2 regions of the Arthrobacter sp. UYNi723 genome follow, and region 1 is predicted to be linked to the other one. Evidence: predicted binding sites of a transcription regulator. Region 1 holds the regulator's gene; the other holds the start of a gene.
The links. The regulator LexA, encoded in region 1, represses DNA repair genes until DNA is damaged. The targets are predictions, from matches to a motif close to TCGAACANNTGTTCGA.
Positions count from the first base shown of each region.

Region 1 (3,403 bases):
TGACCTGCAACGCGGCCGACTCGGCACTGAGCCCGTAATCGTCGGCCCGCTGGCCGACGATGTACCCGGTGTCCGTGCCGCTGGCCAGGAGCGGGTACATGGAGTACGTGGGCGGGAATCCCAGGGCCGTGCGCCCGGGTCCGCCGAATGCCTGGAGAATCTGCTGGAGGACCTCGTTGGACCCGTTGGCCGCCCAGATGTTGGTTGCATCCAGACCGTGGCCGAGATATTCGGCCAGCGCTTCCCGGAGTTCGGTGAACTCACGGTCCGGGTAGCGGTTGAGGCCTGCCGCGGCTTCCGTCACGGCCACGCTGATCGCGGCTCGTACGTCCGCCGGGACGCCATGGGTGTTTTCGTTGACGTTCAGCAGGATAGGTACATCCAGCTGCGGGGCACCGTACGGGGTCAGTCCGCGGAGGTTGGTCCGGAGGGGAAGTCTGTTCAGACGCTCTAGCTGGTCATTCACCTGAACAGTTTAGGTCCGAAGCAGACGGCCGGAAAATGTGACGGCCTGCGGCGGCACACGCCCGAGCCTGCAGGCTCTTTACCTGGTGGGGACGAAGAGTTGCTGTCCGGGGACAACGCCCCCGGCGGAAAGGTTGTTCAACTGGGCAATATCCGCGATGACATCACGGGGATCACGCTCGGGCGCCACCGCACTGGCAATGGCCCAGAGTGACTGGCCGGCCTGCACCGTGACCGAGACTGTTGGCGTCAGTGACAGGTCGGCGGCAGAATCGGCGGCCTTTGCCGGGGCGTTGAGGAAACCCGCCAGGGAAAGCAGGATTGCGGCAAGGATCACCAGCGGGATGCCGATGAGGACAATCCGGCCCCTGCGGGTCAGGCGCAGCGGCGGCAACGATTCCCTGCGCTGCCTTGGCGCCGAACCCGACGTCGAAACGGGTGCGGACCACTGCCGCGAGGTGAGGTCCTGCACGGAAATGAGCTGCGGACGCGAGTCCTGCGAAGCAGATATAGCTGACATGAAATGAGCCCTCCTGGACCATACTGTGCTGCCCGGCGCGCCCTCCGCGTCCACTTGCCGGTACCGGCCTGAGCCGTCCATAAATTCGAATATTCGAATCCGCAAGCAACGAGTAGAACACATGTTCGAACTTTGCTTCTTCATTTTTAGCACTTATCAACGAATATTGTCGAGACTCGCTAGAACAAATGTTTGAAAAAGGCCTGTGGCTGGCCTACGTTTGGATCAAAGAACAACCACCTCTGTAGTTGATCAGCAGGGTCTGACAATCAACTCCGACACCAGCCCCGGGGCGTTCCAGGCACCAGCGGCCGGAGCGGAGCCGGACAACCGAAAGGCATTGGCGAACATGGCAGCACCAGCCGCCGAGGGCAAGGCGACACCGCAGCGCCGCCAGCCCCAACGGACCCCCAAGGGGCTCACCGCCCGCCAAAAGAAGATCCTTGAAACCATCCAGCGCTCGGTGAATGACAACGGCTATCCGCCGTCGATGCGTGAAATCGGTGACACCGTGGGCCTGGCGAGTTTGTCGAGCGTGACCCACCAGCTCTCACAACTGGAGAAGCTGGGATACCTTCGCCGGGACCCCAAGCGTCCGCGCGCCATGGAAGTCCTGATGCCGTTGACGCTGGACGGCGGGTCCACAAAGTCCAACGGGACAACCAAGCCCTCAGTGCTGCACGGCATCGGCGGAACGGTCACCGAACTGCCCTCTGCCATGGACACCGCCATGGTGCCTTTGGTGGGCCGGATCGCGGCTGGCGGGCCCATCCTTGCTGATCAGGTGGTGGAAGACGTGATGCCCCTGCCCCGGCAGCTCGTGGGCCAGGGTGAGCTGTTTATGCTGCGCGTGGCCGGCGACTCCATGGTGGACGCTGCCATCTGCGACGGCGACTGGGTAGTGGTCCGCCGGCAGGCAGACGCCTCCAACGGCGATATTGTCGCGGCCCTGCTGGACGACGAAGCCACCGTCAAGACCTTCCGCCAGCGCGATGGCCACACGTGGCTGTTGCCGCAGAACACCCAGTACGAGCCCATCCTGGGCGATCACGCCACAATCATGGGCAAGGTCGTCTCGGTCCTGCGGTCGCTATAGGACGCCAGCCGGCGCTGCACGCGCTGGCTAGGAAGCGCCCTGGTTAGGACGGGCCCTGGCTTGTAGGACCCTCGCAGGATCCGCGTTCAGTCAGGCGCCCTTCCCGGCCAGCCTTTCCAGGGCGGCGAACGCCGTTTTGCGGTCCGTGGTGGGCCAGAACGGTGGCAGCGCGGCGCGGAGGAATCCGGCGTAGCGCTCGGTGGCAAGCCGGGAATCAAGCACGGCCACCACGCCTTTGTCTCCGGTGGAACGGATCAGCCTGCCAGCGCCCTGGGCCAGGCGGATGGCCGCGTAGGTCGCCGATACCGCCATAAAGCCGTTTCCGCCGGCCTGCGCAACGGCGCGGGACCGTGCGGTCATCAGCGGGTCATCCGGCCGCGGGAACGGAATGCGGTCGATCACCACCAGCCGGCATGATCCACCCGGAACATCTACGCCCTGCCACAGGGACATGGTGCCGAACAGGCAGGTATCGGGCTCGTCGGCGAACTGCTTCACGAGGGCCGTCATGGTGGAGTCGCCCTGGCAGAGAATGCTGAGGCCAAGCCGGGGACGCATCGCCTCAGCGGCCTCCTCGGCCGCACGCCGGGACGAAAACAGGCACAGGGCACCGCCGCCGGACGCCCGGATCAGCGCCTCAAGTTCATCGAGGGCCTCCGGCGACGCCCCGCGGCCTGGCTTGGGGAGGTGCCCTGCGACGTAAAGGATCCCCTGCTTGGGATAGTCAAAGGGCGATCCGACGTCGATCCCGGTCCAGCTGGGCGCGCCCTCCCCCACCAGTCCCAAGCCGCCGGCAGCCGGTTCAAAGGCTGAGCCGATGGCAAGCGTTGCAGAGGTCAGCACCACGGTGTGGCCGGCGAAAAGCCCCTCGCGGAGCTTGCCGGCAACGCTGAGCGGCGCGATGTTGACCAGGGCCGGCGCGGACTCGTCGGGCTGCGCATAGCCATGCTGCGGATCGAAGGAACTTGCGCGGGAGAACCACACCACTTCCCGGTTTTCCCGGGCAACAATCAGCCGTTCGCAAAGTTCGAGGATCAGCATCAGGCGTGAGCGCGCGAGCTGCCGGCCGCCGTCGGCCGTTTGGCTGCCGTCACCCTTGGAATCGGACAGGGCAGCGCGGCAGGCCTCACGCAACTGGTCCACGCAGTCCAGCTGTTCGTCGTTGAGGCCGTTGGGGAGCAGCCCGTTGGGCACTCCGGCAAGGGCGAGTTCCAGGTTGGCGGCAGCGGCGTTGAGCGCATCCACGGTGATGGCCGTGTGTTTCCGTGCGCCCGACGCCGCAGCGTGGACCATTGCCACGGAGAGTTGACCCGACACCGCCC
Region 1 is NZ_JBSRZM010000024.1:27,526-30,928, reverse strand. Features, by position in the region: gene ACVWY0_RS17020 (histidinol-phosphate transaminase) at 1-466, opposite strand, end outside; gene ACVWY0_RS17015 (LysM peptidoglycan-binding domain-containing protein) at 545-985, opposite strand; gene lexA (transcriptional repressor LexA) at 1,335-2,081, shown strand; gene ACVWY0_RS17005 (ATP-dependent DNA helicase) at 2,172-3,403, opposite strand, start outside.

Region 2 (3,403 bases), on a different contig from region 1:
TTCCCGTCAACGGTAACCCGCGGCGGGCTATTCCCTGAGCCGGCCCGGCAGATGCGGTGCCGGATGACAGTACATAACGCTGATGGCATGCTGGAGCCATGTGTGGACGCTATGTGATGGCACGGGCCGTGGGTGACTTGCTGGCCGACTTTGACGCCCAGCTGGAGGAGGACGTGCATCTTCCCCCGTCATGGAACGTGGCGCCCACCGACGACGTGCCGATCGTCCTGGAACGGCTGATCGACGACGGCCCCGTGCGGCAGCTGCATGTTGCCCGCTGGGGCCTGGTGCCGTCCTGGGCGAAGGATCCTGGTATCGGCCCCAAGATGATCAACGCGCGGAGCGAGACTGTGCTGGAGAAGCCGGCCTTCCGCAAGGCCGTGAAGTCACGTCGCTGCGCTGTCCCGGCGGACGGGTACTACGAATGGAAGCAGGGCACCGGCAAAGCCAAGCAGCCCTACTACGTCCATCCAGGCAAAGGCAGCGGGCTGGTGTTCGCGGGCCTGTATGAGTGGTGGAAGGATCCGTCCAAGGCCGAGGGCGATCCCGGACGGTGGATGCTCTCCACATCCATCCTGACGGCAGATACGCCGCCGCCCGGTGCCGAGTCCACAATTTTCGGCAAGCTCACCGCCCTGCACGACCGCGTGCCGCTGCCCATGGACCGGGCCACGATGGCGTCGTGGCTTGATCCGCAGATCGATGACGCCGCCTTCCTCGTGGACCTGGTCCGGGCCCACGTGAAGGAAGTCGCGGCCGACTGGCATGTGGATTCGGTCGGCACAGAGGTGGGCAACGTACGCAACAACTCCCCGGAACTGATCCGGCCGGTGGAAGCCTTGTTCTAAACCGGCACTCGGGGCGACATGCCCCTAAACGGTGACCTTGCCGGCGTCGTCCACTGTCCACGTGGGGTTGTAGGCAACTTCCCAGCGGAAGCCGTCCGGATCGGCGAAATAGCCGCTGTACCCGCCCCAGGGCTGGGTGACCGGCGCGGCGACGATAGTGGCCCCGGCCGATGCCGCTTCCGCCATGACCCGGTCCACCGCCTCGGTGCTGGGCAGGTTGTGGCTGAGCGTGATGCAGGGGACCGGGCCGGGGACACTTACCCCCGCCTCGGCGTGCATCTGCGCGGCGTCCCACAGGGAAAGGATGAGGCCGTGGTTGACCTGGATGAACACCACATCACCGGGAAACTCGCGGTGGACAGGCCAGCCGAGGCCCTCCGCGTAGAACCGGCGGGAGGCGTCAACACTGTGAACGCCTAGTGAGATGAAGTCGACTCTGGGCTGCATGCTTCGATACTGTCAGAAGATGGCAACAATTCAAGGAAACGATAGGGACGCTTTGGCCGACAAAGAACAGCTCGCTGCGGTTCGGATTGCGGTAGACGAAGTTGACGAGCAGATTGTCACCCTCATTGCGCGGCGTGAACGCCTGATCCGGATCGCCGGAACCCTGAAGGGGGACGACGCTGAAGTCCGCGCCCCCGGCCGGGTGGAACGGGTGATCGAGCATGTCCGGGTCGCCGCGGAAAAGAAGGACATTGATCCGGACATTGTGGAATCAACTTACCGGGCCATGATCTCGGGGTTCATCAAACTCGAAATGAAGGTCCACAGAGAAAGCAGCTGACGCTGCCGCAGGTGCTGTCCGGACACGGTTCCGGCAGCACCTGCCCCGGTGTTCCCTAGAGCGCTTCGTCGACGGCGACGCCCGACTGGAACTCCCGGCCGTCAGCCTCGCTGAAGGCCGACATAATGTGGCCCTTGCCCAGGCCATGGACGGCCGCGACGGGGAAGTTGCCGGTGATGGTGCTGCCCGAGTGCGTCACGCCGCCAAGATCATAGTTTTCCTCGGCGCTCTGGTCATGACTGAACGAGTAGAAGGCAATGGCCTCCCCGTTCATGAACTCAATGCCCAAGCGTCTTTGCGATGAGTAATCAGGGCTCGCCGCCACCAGTCCCACTACGTACGCACCTGCCCCCGGTATGTTGCCGTCGATATCAAAGGTTGCCACGAGCTTTTCGTCCTGGGCCTTGATGCTTACGTGCTTGAGGAGTGCGTCATTGGTGCTCATGCCACAATCCTGCCTCCCTGCTGCCCGTCCGTCCACCCCTGTCTAGGTTTTGTCGGAGCGTCGTCGTAGACTCAAGGTATTCGAACATGTATTCGAATACCTTGCTTTTGCATCAGCATTTTGCATCAGCTCCGTTCAGTTCCGGGAGGCGCCCATGGGTATGTTCAGCGAGTCCGTGGACGTCGTCTGCACCCCCGCCGGCCAGCCGCTGAACCTCCAGTGGGCCGGACGGCACTACACGGTGTGCGCCGAGCCTGTCCGGTGGTATGAACGCCGGCAGTGGTGGGCCGAGGAACGCCGTGCGCCGCTCGGCAGCGGGCCGGGGCTGGTGGACCACGAAATCTGGCGCGTCCAAGTGCGGGAGGACCCGCGGAGTGCCGGCCCCCGGGATGCAGGAGAGCCGCTCACCCTGGACCTGAGCAGGCATGTCGGCAGCGGCCGCTGGAGGTTCCTGCGGATCCACGACGCCCTCCGGCCCCAAACAGCATGAGCTTCTCCCACCTTCACGTTTCCACGGCCTTCAGCGCACACTATGGCGTGGCCTGGCCCGACGAACTGGCCCAGGTTGCCGCCGCGGACGGCGCAACCGCGCTCGCCTGCACGGACCGGGACGGCCTCTACGGCACCATCAAACACCTCAAAGCCTGCATGGAAGCCGGCATCGACCCCATCGTAGGAGTGGACCTTGCGGTTTTCGACGACGACGGCGACCACCGCACCCAGCTCGCCGGCAGGGTGGTGGTGCTCGCCCGCGGACACAACAACGGGGCGGGCTACCGCGCACTGTGCCGGCTGGTGTCCGATGCCCATGCCCGCACCTCCGGCAAAGCCGGGGGAGCGGTGCCCGTGGCGGTCACCCGCGCCGAACTCGCCTCCCGCACGCTCGACCCCAAAACCCTGAAACCGGTCCTGACAGTCCTGATCGGCCCGGATTCCGACGTCGGACGGGCCATGAGCGGCCGGCGCTACCTTCGTCCGCGCACTCTTTTCAAAAGCTGGCTGGACGCCATGCCCCCAAGAACCCTGGTGGCGGAAGTCGTTTCCCAGCTCACTGCCCCCGGGGCACCCCTGAGCACCGCCCACGCAGTACGAATGCTCAAACTCGCGGAAGAACACCACGTACCGGCCGTGCTCACCAATGCGGTCCGCTACTGCGCAGAGGACGGGGCCGCCACAGCTGACGTGCTCGACTCCGCCCGGACGCTGAAGTCCCTCCCCGAACTCGCGGCCGAACCGCTGCTCCAGCCCAACGGGCAGGCCTGGTTCAAATCATCAGCGCAGATGCTTCAGCTCGGCAAGGAAATCATCCGCGCCGCAGGGTAT
Region 2 is NZ_JBSRZM010000010.1:132,759-136,161, reverse strand. Features, by position in the region: gene ACVWY0_RS10240 (SOS response-associated peptidase) at 117-848, shown strand; gene ACVWY0_RS10235 (VOC family protein) at 873-1,295, opposite strand; gene ACVWY0_RS10230 (chorismate mutase) at 1,315-1,635, shown strand; gene ACVWY0_RS10225 (hypothetical protein) at 1,691-2,080, opposite strand; gene ACVWY0_RS10220 (DUF6504 family protein) at 2,235-2,570, shown strand; gene ACVWY0_RS10215 (DNA polymerase III subunit alpha) at 2,567-3,403, shown strand, end outside.
Region 2: ACVWY0_RS10220 (DUF6504 family protein) is a predicted target of LexA. The motif match lies at 2,161-2,176, and genes of this name have one in related genera.